Pelosinus fermentans DSM 17108: one gene and its partner. The protein of the gene in region 1 binds, or shares a complex with, the protein of each later gene. Links are inferred from orthologs where the notes say so. Each region holds a gene or a part of one and is shown in the gene's direction. Other genes may lie near its edges.

Region 1 (7,906 bases):
ATCAGGTGAATTATTGTTTTTAGTAGATGGCGAAGAAGAAATAATCATCATTGATGCTCGATCATATCCAGCGAGAATGCCTAGTGAATCTACAATAGAAAAAGTGACGAGGGGTTCGAGAGATTCCTTTGTTGAAACATTAGTTTTTAACACAGCTTTAATTAGAAGACGTCTTCGTGATCCGCAGCTGCGATTTGAAATTGTTAAGATAGGAACTCGTTCACAAGGTGATATTGCAGTTGCTTACATTAAAGACATAACGGATCCTAAATTAGTTGATATCGTGAAAGAACGATTAAATAGTATTAATATTGATGGCATACCCATGGCAGAAAAGGCAATCGAAGAATTTATCGTAGGTGGAAGTAAGTGGAATCCTTTACCTAAGGTGCGTTATACTGAACGTCCAGATGTAGCAGCTGTTCATTTGTTAGAAGGTCATGTCTGCTTAGTGATTGACACTTCACCTAATATTATGATTTTGCCTACCACATTCTGGCATCATGTACAACACGTCGAAGAATTTCATCAACATGTTGTTGTTGGTTCTTATCTTCGTATGGTACGATTATTAGGAGTTTTTTTATCCTTATTGTTACCACCGCTATGGCTGGCATTGGTATTACAACGTCATTTGCTGCCTGAATCTTTGGCCTTTCTTGGTCCCAGAGATCCAGGAATTATTCCTCTTGGATTTCAGTTCATTCTAGCAGAACTAGGGGTAGAATTGGTGCGTATGGCTACTGTACATGTACCATCTGCTCAGTCTACGGCTCTTGGTTTTATAGGTGCTTTTATGATAGGTGAATTTGCTACTAAAGTGGGGTTATTCGGTAATGAAATCATCTTTTACACTGCAGTAGCTGCTGTTGGTGCTTTTGCTACACCAAGTATAGAATTTGCTATGGCAATACGATTCTTCCGAGCGATATTATTACTATTGGTTATCTTTTTTAAATTGCCAGGCTTATTAGTTGGCTTAGTTGGTATTTTCATTGTTATGGCTACTACAAAATCTTTTGGTATTCCTTATTTGTGGCCTTTACTACCCTTTAATCTTGGAGGCATGAAAGACGTATTATTACGTTTGCCTTTACCGAGCAAAATATTGCGTCCTGCTGCATTAAAACCGCAAGATAAAGATCGTTTAGACAATGAAGATGAGGAAAAAAATAAGAATGGCAAATAATAAATCCTCGCAATTGCGAGGATTTATTATTTGCCATGATAGTACTCTCTTATGAATCCCATACTTTCATTAATATTGGCTATTTGCTCTTCAGCTGCGCCTTTATTTTCTGCTTCAACAGCATCTTTCAATTGTTTGACAGCCGAATGGGTTTTTGTTATTTCACTTAGGATACCGACTTTTTCCATGCTCGGTTTAGCTTGTCCCCAAGCTCCTTCCAACTCTTTCATTTTTGCTTTTGCCTTATCCCAGTCTTTTTCTTGCACATAGAAGCTAACATTGCGAATGGTATTGCCAATTACAACAATATCCGATAGAGGAGATAATTTATATGATTTTCCTACATCGCTAATACTTGCCATAAATTTAATAAGACTTTCGTAGGAAGCGAGACTGCTTTGTTTATTGATATCTGTTTCTAATGTTGTAAGCGCCTCATCAGCATCTTTCAGTCCTTTTTTATTGCCAGCTAAATCTCTAATTTGAGGCCATAGTGTTTGTAATGTTGCAATACCACGTTCTGCTTGTACCCAGTCTTTTTTATTGATTCCTTGAAAAATGACACCAGCAGTAGCTTCCAAATCATAGAGCTCCTTAGGTGGCGATTCGAATCGTTGACTGATAGGTGGATTTGGTTTTGCTTCTACAGGGCTGCCAGCAGGTCCTATTTCAGGTTTTTTTAATGGCGTAAACATGTTGCAGCCACTTACTAATAGGGTAACGCTAATTACAATAACTAACTTTAAAATTGAATAATTTGAATATGTCAATGTAGCTCCTCCTTTTGATAATAGCATCTGCTAGTAGCATATTATTTATTCTAGAAATATAATAAAACAACACTTCATATCAATATAATATCATGAGAAACTTAAGTTTAATCTAGTTAAAACCTCTTCATTTGGTTAATATTTTGCTTTAGCTAAAATTTTCTAGTATAATGAGGTTACAATTTGCTGTTTTTCGGTCAATGATATTTAGCTTAAGGAGGAACACTAGTGTTTGGTTTTGATGAAAATATGATATTTAGAATTCCGGCATTGCTTATTGCATTAACCATTCATGAATATGCTCATGCCAGAGTGGCGGTTTGGATGGGAGATAATACTCCTAAAATGATGGGACGATTAACATTAAATCCAATTTCTCATCTTGATCCTTTTGGGCTAATTATGTTATGGTTATTTAAGTTTGGTTGGGCTAAGCCTGTACCAATTAATCCTAACAATTTTGAAAATTGGCGAAAGGGAACCCTATTAGTTGCTATAGCAGGACCAGTTTCAAATGTAATTATGGCCTTGATGGCTGCTATTCTTTATGCTATTTTAGCTAAGATGCAGCTGTTATCCACTGGACTGGCTATGGTATTAAATTTCACATATAGCTACAATATAATCTTTGCAGTATTTAATATGATTCCATTGCCTCCTTTGGATGGTTCAAAGGTTTTGATGAATATATTACCAACACGTCATGCATATATGTTAGAAAAAATTGAACCCTATGCACCATTTATTTTGATGGCGTTAGTACTTTTTAATGTGATTCATGTTTTTATAACACCTTTTTATAATGCTATTAGTTTTTTTATTAATCAAATCGTAAAGATAATTTTTTAATCAGGAGGAATTTTTTTAATGACCAAAGGACGAATTTTTAGCGGCATGCAGCCATCAGGTAAATTTCATTTAGGAAATTATATGGGAGCTTTGGAAAATTGGGTAAAATTACAGCATGAATATGAATGCTTTTTTAGTATAGTAGATTGGCATGCACTTACATCTTCTTATGAAGATACTAGCAAAATACCTGAGCGCATTCATGAAATGGCCTTAGATTGGTTAAGTGCTGGTTTAGATCCAGAAAAGAATGTTATCTTTGTACAATCTCATGTAAAAGAACATGCAGAGTTACATTTACTATTGTCAATGATGACTCCATTATCTTGGTTAGAGCGCGTACCAACTTATAAAGATAAATTGCAGCAATTAGGAATTCAAGGCAAGGATATTAATACCTATGGTTTTTTAGGGTACCCGGAGTTAATGACAGCTGATATTATTTTATATAAAGCTGACACCATTCCCGTAGGGGAAGATCAACTGCCACATTTAGAATTATCACGGGAAATTGTAAGAAGGTTTAATAATTTATATCAACCTATATTTCCTGAACCAAAACCAAGTTTAAGTAAATCTGCTATATTACCTGGTATTGATGGTCGCAAGATGAGTAAATCCTATGGGAATGAAATTCCCTTTGCTGCAAGTCCAGATGAATTACGAGCCAGAATTCGTCTAATGATAACAGATCCAAATCGAGTAAAACGCACAGATTTAGGTAATCCTGATGTATGCACAGTCTATACATTTCATAAAATTTTTAATGCAGAACAATCTACTGAAATCGCTCAGTCCTGTCGTCAGGCAACGATTGGCTGCGTCGATTGCAAGAAATGTTTAGCAGAGAAAATGGTTAATAGCTTAGCTGACATACATGTGCGTCGTCAGGAACTGGAAAAAAATCCAGGGCGGGTTAAAGAAATTTTAGTGTTTGGTGGTGAAAGAGCAAGAATTGTTGCTGCCAAGACAATGGACGAAGTTCGCCAAGCAATGAATCTTGCTTAGCTATGCCAGATTATAAAATTAAACTAGAAATTTTTGAAGGCCCTATGGATTTATTAATGCACCTAATTGAAAAAAATCAAATTGATATTTATGATATACCGATTGCAGTGGTAACAGAACAATACATAACCTATCTTAAAGCATTAGAGGAGTTTAACATTGATATTGCCAGTGGGTTCTTACTTATGGCAGCAACTTTATTGCAGATAAAGTCTCGTATGTTGTTGCCGCGTCCTTCGCAAATTGTAGAATTAACGGAGGAAGAAGATCCTCGCCAGGAATTGGTTGACAGGCTGTTAGAGTATCGAAAATTTAAGGATATGTCGGTGGTAATGGAAGAGATGCTAAAGCAAAGAGAACATTTCTTTACTCGCTTGCCAGAAGAATTTCCAATAAAGATTCCATTGCCGTTGGGGTTAAATATTAATGATTTAGTAGTAGCTTTTGCAGCCGTATGGGAAAGTAGTATTGATGATTATGAACTAGTGTCTCGTGAAGAATTTAGCATCCAAGATAAGATGTATGATATTATTCATCTATTATATAAATATAAAGGTACAATTGAGTTTCATCAGACGTTAATTCGCAAGGGAACCAAATCTGAAGTAATAGCAGCTTTCTTAGCATTATTAGAATTGGTAAAATTGCAAAGAGTGCTCATTTCCCAGAAAGAACGGTTTTCGACGATTTATATTACATTGAAAGAGTGAATGCAAAATGTTTTATTTAAAGTATAAGAAACACATAGAAGCTTTACTTTTTGTTAGCGGCGACCCTATTACGATACATAAAATAGCACAAATCCTAGAGATACCTGAAGAGCATATTTTATCATTAATAGAGGAACTGATTCAGGATATGGCTGAAGAGAATCGGGGACTGACGATTATAAAAGTTGCTGCTGGTTATCAGTTATGTACTAAACCTGAATTATCAACAACTTTAGAAAAATTAGGACAAGTTCAGGATAATAAATTGTCTGCTGCTGCTATGGAAACATTATCGATTATTGCCTTTAAGCAGCCAATTACAAAAATTGAAATTGAAAATATTCGTGGTGTGAAAATTGATCGGGTTCTTGCTACACTAAATGAGCGACAAATGATCAAGGAAATTGGACGAAAAGACACGATTGGAAGACCAATTTTATATGGAACAACTGAAAATTTCTTGAAATGTTTTGGTCTGAACGGTCTGCAGGACTTACCTCCTTTAGCTGAACTGCTACCATAATATGCAGCCTTAGGGCTGTTTTTTTTGTATAAATTTAGGGCATTGGACTAACAATAAAACATAGTAAGAGAAATAAATGATAAAAAGAGGCAGTATTATGGAATTTGGATTAACGTTTATCGTGGCAACTTTAATAATCGTTTTTCTAATTTCTTTGAGCAAGATTTATATAGAAGTAACATATAAACGAAATGATGAAAATGATTATGTAGCAGTTAATGTTTATGCATTAAAAAAGCTAATCTCCTATACGATGCAAGTTCCTATGGTTAGAATTGTAGAAAAATCAGGTGAGTTTACGTTGGAATCCACCGTAAGGACTGCAGTCAGTCGGAAAAAGACCGATCCCATTCGAGAGGAAAAACTGATAAAAAAAACAGATCAGTTAGTTAAAAAACACCCTCGAAAAATAAGACATACAATTCAAAAGTTTCATCATTATTCCAAACAGTATTGTAAAATAATTGAAAAATTATTAAAATTAATAGTTTGCGAAAAAATGTTTTGGAAAACAAAATTTGGATCAGAAGATGCTGCTTTGACAGGTGCTCTAGTCGGAATATTATGGGCTTTTAAGTCATTATTAATGAATCAATTAAAGAGAAGAATTTTTTCAATGGGGACATTAGATATTGAGGTTAAGCCAATTTTTGGATCTAATCAATTTGAGATAGACTTTCAATGTATATTCAGTATAAGACTTGGCAATGTTATAAAAGCATTCAGAAGTATATATAACATTAAATAGTAAAGGGGAAATAGAAAGTGTCTGACCATCCAATTCAAGGTTTAATGAAAACTGCTATGGAAAGTATTAAAGATATGGTAGATGTGAATACAATTGTTGGAGATGCAGTTGAAACTCCTGATGGTACTGTGATCCTGCCCATTTCTCGAGTATCTTTCGGCTTCGCAGCAGGCGGGGGCAATTGTGAACCTGATGAAATAGGTCAGGATCAAACTCAAAAGAATTATGCTTTTGGTGGCGGCAGCGGTGCAGGTGTGAGTGTCAAACCAGTAGGTTTTTTAGTGTGTTCACCTGTACATGGTGTTCGCTTTATGCCAGTAGAAGGAAATCTAATTTACGATAGAATAATAGATTTAGTACCTAAAGTACTATGTAAGCTTCAAGATATGTTAGATGGCAGTAAAAAGGATACAAATGACGATATGGATGAACTGGCAAAAACAGCCGAAACTCAGAATAGTTAGGTTTATTAAAAAAATGTTGAATCAAAAGATGCTGCTAAAAGAAGAAAGTGCTATAGTTACATGGTATGTAAAAGCCGCACATAATTGTGCGGCTTTTTACATATAATGTAATACTGGGTTAACGTAATTGGTCTAGCTGCTCTTTTATTTGAGTAGCTTGTAATGCTTCTGCCTCAGCAAAATGACTATACATTTTAGAAACGTTAGCGTTGTTAATTTGTTTAGCGAAACTTTGATAGTCCCGTACCAGCTCTTGCTTGTGTGTTAAAGTATTACGCAGCGTTGTTGCTATATCTAATGATTCCATATAATTTCACCTCCTAAGATTTAATAGAATAGGAAGGCAGCTTAGTAGAAATCATAGCATATTGCTACATTTTCTATGCTCCCTAGGTAGTATTATTTCCGGTACTACTTGTAATAATGTATCTTTATTTTGACGAGTTGTCAGAAGATCGTTATAATATAAAAGTATTATTCTAAAACCAGCACACCTAAGAAAGGGATAATTAGTCATGATTAAAAAAAAGAAGATTCGTATATCGATAGTTGTTTTAATGCTTTTTATGACAACAAGTACAGTTTTTGCAGCGGCCAATTATCCAAATGTCACAGCAAAATCAGCTATTGTAATGGATGCAGCTACAGGAAAAGTGATCTACAGTAAAGCAGCTAAAGAGCGGCGTTACCCTGCGAGCACAACTAAAATGATGAGTTTAATTGTAGCTCTTGAGCATGGTAATCTTGATGATGTAATTACTGCAAGTCCTAATGCAGCGAGCACAGAAGGTTCATCGTTGTGGTTAACACAGGGAGAGCAGATGACGATGACTGATCTACTATATGGCATTATGCTTATCTCAGGTAATGATGCTACTGTAGCTGTCGCTGAGCATATATCAGGAAGTGTACAGAAATTTGCTGAATTAATGACAGAGAAAGCACATGCTATTGGAGCCAGGGATACTAATTTTACTAACTCTAGCGGTTTACCGGATCCTAACCATTACACCACTGCTCATGATCTAGCTAAAATTGCGGCATATGGTTATAAAAATCCATTGTTTACTCAAATTGTGAGCACAGAACATAAAATCCTTCCTCCCACTGTTAAAGGAGATATTCGTGATTTGTATAACGAAAATAAAATGCTTTGGTTTTATGAAGGAGGCAATGGTGTAAAAACAGGTTATACGGATGCTGCTGGTCGTTGCTTAGTTTCAGGTGCAAAGCGCGATAATATACAACTTATTGCGGTGGTTTTAGATAGTGATACCATGTGGGATGATTCTAAGACGCTATTAGATTTTGCATTTAGTCAGTTAAAGCCAGAAACCGTATTTAATCAAGGTGATATATTAAAAACCACGAGGGTAGCAAATGGTAAATCTGAGCTTCTAAAATTAGTTGCAAATACAAGCATTATCCTTCCAGTTTCAGAAACAGATAAAGATGAATTTAGTACAGTCATTGATGCTCCAATGATCTTAGAAGCACCGATAACAAAAGGACAGAAGCTGGGTGTGGCAAGAGTTTTCTATAATAATACTGAAGTTGCTGCGGTTGACTTAGTAGCAGACGAGAGTGTTGAACGAAAATCTTTTTTTAGTACATTAGTTGCTTCCGCTTGGAATATTGTAACGCT
Region 2 (5,284 bases), 230 kb from region 1 along the record:
GCGGAAGTCCAAGCAGTAGGTGCCGGCGCAGTGAATCAAGCCATCAAAGCAATTGCAATTTCTCGTGGATTTGTTGCACCCAATGGTATTAATCTAATTGCAATTCCTGCCTTTGCCGAAATCATTATTGATGGTGAACAGCGCACTGCGATTCGTTTTATTGTGGAACCCAGGTAATAATTAAATTTTAGTGCTAAATTCCTAAGCGTAATCAGGGACCTAATCGAAGTTGAAATTAATATAGCTTTTTAATTTCGTAAATATGCCTGCTTGCTCAGCAAGCAGGTTTTTTACTTAAGTTTATTGTATAAACAACCAACGCATGGTAAAATTCTAAAGTTAGATATAATAATATTGTGTGGTGATTTAGTTTGCTGTTACGTAGACTTGAAGCATATGGGTTTAAATCTTTTGCAGATAAAACAGAAATAGAATTTGGCAATGGCATTACTGCTATTGTAGGTCCAAATGGCAGCGGAAAAAGTAATATTTCCGATGCCATACGCTGGGTTCTTGGTGAACAAAGTGTTCGCAATTTACGCAGCACAAAAATGGAAGATGTAATATTTTCGGGTAGTTTAGGTCGCAGACCTTTAGGTGCAGCTGAAGTTTCTGTAATTTTTGATAACAGTGATGGTACTCTACCCTTAGATTTTAGTGAAGTTATCATTACTAGGCGAGTCTTCCGATCTGGTGATAGTGAATATTTCATCAATAAAGCAGCATGCCGATTAAAAGACATATATGAATTATTAGCTGATACAGGCCTAGGCAGGGATGCGATGACTGTCATTGGACAAAATAAAGTCGATGAAGTTTTAAATAGCAAGCCAGAAGAACGGCGTTTATTATTTGAAGAATCAGCTGGTATCTCCAAATACAAACAACGAAAAAAAGATGCAATGCGGAAATTAGAAGATACTACTCAAAATCTCATTCGAGTATCCGATATTACAAATGAAATTGAAGATCAACTTGTTCCACTTAGAGAAAGTGCTGAAAAGACAAAGCAGTATAATACCCTTAAGACCGAACTAACATCTTGTCAAGTGACATTACTACTTAGCACATTAGACAAGTCTGAGAAAATAATAGAAAGTGCCAACTTGCAGAAAGAGCATTTAACAGAAAATGAACTTACTGTGAGTACAAATTTGAATTTAAAAGAAACTGATAAAGAAAAATTGGCAACTGAGTTAATACAAGTAGAAGAAAAACTTATTTCTTATACGACTTTTATAAATGAGGCAGAAACAGAACTAGAAAGAATTCGTGGTAAGGTTGCTGTACTGGAAGAACGAATCAGTCAGGGAAAACGTAATCAAGAGCGCATAAGAGATGAAGAAATCCGTGTCGGAAAACAAAAAGATGAACTTGAGAAAAAAAATAGTGAAGTGAATGAAATTCTAATTGAGAAAAAAAAGTTCACAGAAAATCTGCAACAAATCTTAATTGACAAAAATGTGCTCTATCAAAATGTAGTTACTAATTTAGAACAAGCAGAAAAGCAGTTAGAATCTAGTAAAGACAAAACTCTTACATTTTTACAAGAAATTGTTGAAGAACGAAATAGACTTGTGACAATTAAAAATGATATTGTAAGAAGCGAAACCCGGGAACGTAGCTTTGATCAAGAATATCAGGATTACCAGACTCAGTTACAGCAAGCAGAATCAGCATATACATCTCTCTTAGCAGAGCAAGAGGCAATACAAGTTAAGATTACACAATTAAATCAAGAAAATAACGCCTTGCATATCAAGAAAAAAAGTACTGAGGATACCTTACAACAATTCTTGCATCAAGAACAACAATTGACTAGACAGGTAAACGAACTACAATCTCGGTTCAAAATTTTATCGAATATGCAAAATGACTATGAAGGCTTTGCTCGTGGAATAAAAAGCATTCTAAAAAGTAACGCTCCTTGGCAGAAAGGAATTTGGGGTGCAGTGGCGCAAACGATTACCGTGCCTGATGAATATGTTATGGCTATTGAAATTGCATTAGGTGGGGCGTTACAATACATTATTACGGAGGATTCCGATATCGCTAAAGAAGCCATGCATTTTCTAAAGACGGAGCGCTTAGGAAGAGCTACCTTTTTGCCCTTAAATACGATTAAACCTTTTAAACCTAGAGATACAGAAATAACTGCTGCTAAAATGAAGGGCTCATTAGGATTTGCTGCTGATCTTGTAACTTGTGATTCACGTTATCGCAAAGTAATTGAATTTTTACTGGGACGTACGATTATTGCAAAGGACGTTGACATTGCTCTTACCATTGCCAATCAATCTGGTTTTTCCGTAAAAATCGTTACATTAGATGGAGAAGTATTAAATCCAGGGGGTTCAATGACAGGTGGCAGCACGGGTAAGCGAGAAACTAGTTTTTTAGGGCGTAATAATGAAATTGCTGCCATTAAGTTAAAATTAGATGAAGGGCGAAAGAGTTTCGAGGCAATACAGGAAAAGGTAATAAATGTTAGAGCTGAGGTGCAAAATATCAATTATGAGCTGGCTGCGATTCAGGAACAGCGCCAGCAGATGGATGTTCGTCAAGCTGAAATTACGGTTCATACAGATAAAATGCAATTTGATATAAAGCGGGTCACTTTAGCAATTACTACTATTAATACTGATAGAGCTGCATGCTCACGAGAAAAAGAACAGTTAGAGGTTACTTTATCTCAGTGTAAAGCAAGGATTGTTTCTTTAGAAAACCGTGATGGTCAGCACAAGCAGACGATTGCCCTAGAACAGCAAAAATGTAAAGAGTTGCAAGCTTCCAAAGATATATTGCAGGAGAGCCTAACCGATCTTAAAATTAACATTACAACAGTGCAGCAAGAAATTGCTGGGTTTGTTGCTAATTGTGAGCAAGCAGAACAAGCTAAGCAATTACTACAAGAGCAGCTTCAACAATTGTTTGCAGAACGTACTGACATTGCAGCGCAAATATTACAGTCCAGTCAAGAATTATCTGATACTTCTTCGAAATTTAAAACGCTCACAGAAGAGAAAATCAACTATGAGCAACATAATAAAAATCATTATGGAATAAAGCTTAATTTATTGGTAGAAATGCAACAACTGGAAAAAGAACTAAAAGATTTGAGGCGTAACCACCATGAAGTACAAACTCGTCTACATGAGAGTGAACTTTTGGCAACTAAATATAGTTTTGAAGTTACACGCTGTTTAGAACAGCTAGAGCAAAAGTTCTGCCTTACGATTGATCAGGCAAAAGAACTTTGCCGTACTGAAAGCTTGGATTCTATAAATAAGTTAATAAAAAACTTAGAAAAAGAACTTATGATACTAGGGCCAGTGAATCATGGTGCAGTAGAAGATTATATTCGTTTACAAGAGCGATGTGATTTTCTTAAAAACCAATTTCAAGATTTAACGTCTGCTAAAGAATACTTGGCCTCGATTATTGCCGATATTGACAAAACAATGTCAACTAAATTTTTAATCGCTTTTACCAAAATTAATGAACATTTCTGCGATATTTTTTCTCGTTTGTTTGGTGGTGGACAAGCTCAATTAAAATTAGTTGACCCTGATAATATTTTACATACAGGTATAGAAATTAGCGTACAGCCACCCGGGAAAAAAATGCAGAACTTAATATTACTATCAGGCGGTGAACGAGCTCTTACGGTGATTGCTCTCTTATTTTCTTTCTTAGCTTATCGTCCTGCTCCATTTATTGTGGTAGATGAAATCGACGCACCTCTAGATGAAGCAAATATCGATCGATTACGTGAGTTTTTACGTGATTATGCTCGCCATACTCAATTCATCGTTGTTACTCACCGCAAGGGGACAATGGAGGCTGCTGATATTATACATGGAATTACGATGGAACAATCAGGTATATCACGTTTAGTTTCTGTTAAATTAACAGATGAAATAAAGTAGTTAAACTGGAGGTAAATAATATGGGTTTTTTCGGTAAGTTAAAAGCTGGTTTAGAAAAGACTAGAAAGAATTTCACGGAGAAGATTGAACAATTGGTGGTTGGTTATGCAACCATTGATGATGAGTTTCTTGACGATTTGGAGGCTGTATTATTATCGGCGGATGTGGGTGTGCATACAACTGCCAAATTAATGACTGATATCAAAAAAGGCATCAAGAGTAAAGATATTAATGGTCCTGAGGATTTAAAACCTTTTTTACAAAATAAAATCAGCGAAATGCTGACAGAAGATAGTAATGAGATCAAACTTGCTGCTGCTCCTCCTACTGTAATTGTTGTTGTTGGTGTGAATGGCGTAGGTAAGACGACAACGATAGGAAAGTTAGGTCAATATTATAAAGAACAGGGGTATAAAGTAATATTGGCAGCAGCGGATACTTTTCGTGCAGCTGCTATTGATCAGTTAGAAATATGGGGAACGAGAACGGGTTCTGAAATCATTAAGCATAAGGAAGGTTCTGATCCTGCTGCGGTAGCTTTTGACGCAGTGCAATCCGCTAGAGCTAAGAAAGCTGATATTGTTATTATTGATACAGCTGGAAGACTACATACAAAATCGAATTTAATGGAAGAATTAAAAAAAATCGGACGCGTAACCAGCCGTGAGATTCCCGATGCTCCTCATGAAACCCTGCTAGTCTTGGATGCAACAACGGGGCAAAATGCTATTAATCAAGCAAAACTATTTGGAGAAGCAATACCTTTGACAGGAATTGTACTTACTAAGCTAGATGGTACTGCAAAAGGCGGAGTAGTCATTGCGATTAAGTCTGAGCTGAATGTACCTGTAAAATGGATTGGAGTAGGAGAAGGCGCCGGTGACTTGCGGCCTTTCGTGCCTCAGGAATTTGCAGAGGCATTATTTGGTGACAAGTAAAAACACTTGACACTAAATACATTTTATTTTATAATATGATCTGTAAAGTATTTTCCCTTGTCAGACAAGAGGTGATAAGAACTGTTAGATAAAATATTGCGTATTATTTTATTATTTGATTTTTATGGTGCTTTGTTGACTAAGAAACAACAACTTGCTATAGAAATGCATCACCTAAATGATTTATCGCTGGCTGAAATTGCTGATGAATTAGGGGTAACAAGACAAGCAGTCCATGATATTTTAAAAAGGGCTGAACAGGTGCTTATAGAATATGAAGAAAAACTTAAGTTTGTTGAAAAACACCAACGTGAACAACAGACTATACAACATATATATGAATTGATGCATGAGTTGCCAAAAGAAGTACAGCAAGTACCTGCGTTACGTTTGGCACTACAAGAATTGAATTGTTTA

The links.
Region 2: the proteins of FR7_RS12250 (region 1) and smc are in contact, whole or in part, in a crystal structure (PDB 3ZGX), measured with the Bacillus subtilis proteins. The link is inferred for Pelosinus fermentans DSM 17108 from one-to-one orthologs.

The regions. Positions count from the first base shown.
Region 1 is NZ_AKVN02000001.1:2,649,731-2,657,636, reverse strand. What follows is about bases 2,907-5,672. They hold FR7_RS12250 (segregation and condensation protein A), read left to right. Parts: upstream 2,907-3,818; coding sequence 3,819-4,526; downstream 4,527-5,672. Other genes in these bases: FR7_RS12240 (DUF2953 domain-containing protein), read left to right, coding at 5,147-5,672; scpB (SMC-Scp complex subunit ScpB), read left to right, coding at 4,534-5,049; trpS (tryptophan--tRNA ligase), read left to right, coding at 2,907-3,816. Also shown: FR7_RS12270 (spore germination protein), read left to right, coding at 1-1,189; FR7_RS12265 (DUF4363 family protein), read right to left, coding at 1,216-1,959; FR7_RS12260 (site-2 protease family protein), read left to right, coding at 2,188-2,808; more of trpS, read left to right, coding at 2,827-2,906; more of FR7_RS12240, read left to right, coding at 5,673-5,797; ytfJ (GerW family sporulation protein), read left to right, coding at 5,815-6,261; FR7_RS12230 (hypothetical protein), read right to left, coding at 6,380-6,568; FR7_RS12225 (D-alanyl-D-alanine carboxypeptidase family protein), read left to right, coding at 6,777-7,906. UniProt on the Bacillus subtilis protein: Participates in chromosomal partition during cell division. May act via the formation of a condensin-like complex containing Smc and ScpB that pull DNA away from mid-cell into both cell halves.
Region 2 is NZ_AKVN02000001.1:2,425,989-2,431,272, forward strand. Bases 1-4,129 are described here. They hold smc (chromosome segregation protein SMC), read left to right. Parts: upstream 1-371; coding sequence 372-3,929; downstream 3,930-4,129. Other genes in these bases: FR7_RS11075 (stage V sporulation protein S), read left to right, coding at 1-177; ftsY (signal recognition particle-docking protein FtsY), read left to right, coding at 3,950-4,129. In the rest of the region: more of ftsY, read left to right, coding at 4,130-4,867; YlxM family DNA-binding protein, read left to right, coding at 4,964-5,284. UniProt on the Bacillus subtilis protein: Required for chromosome condensation and partitioning.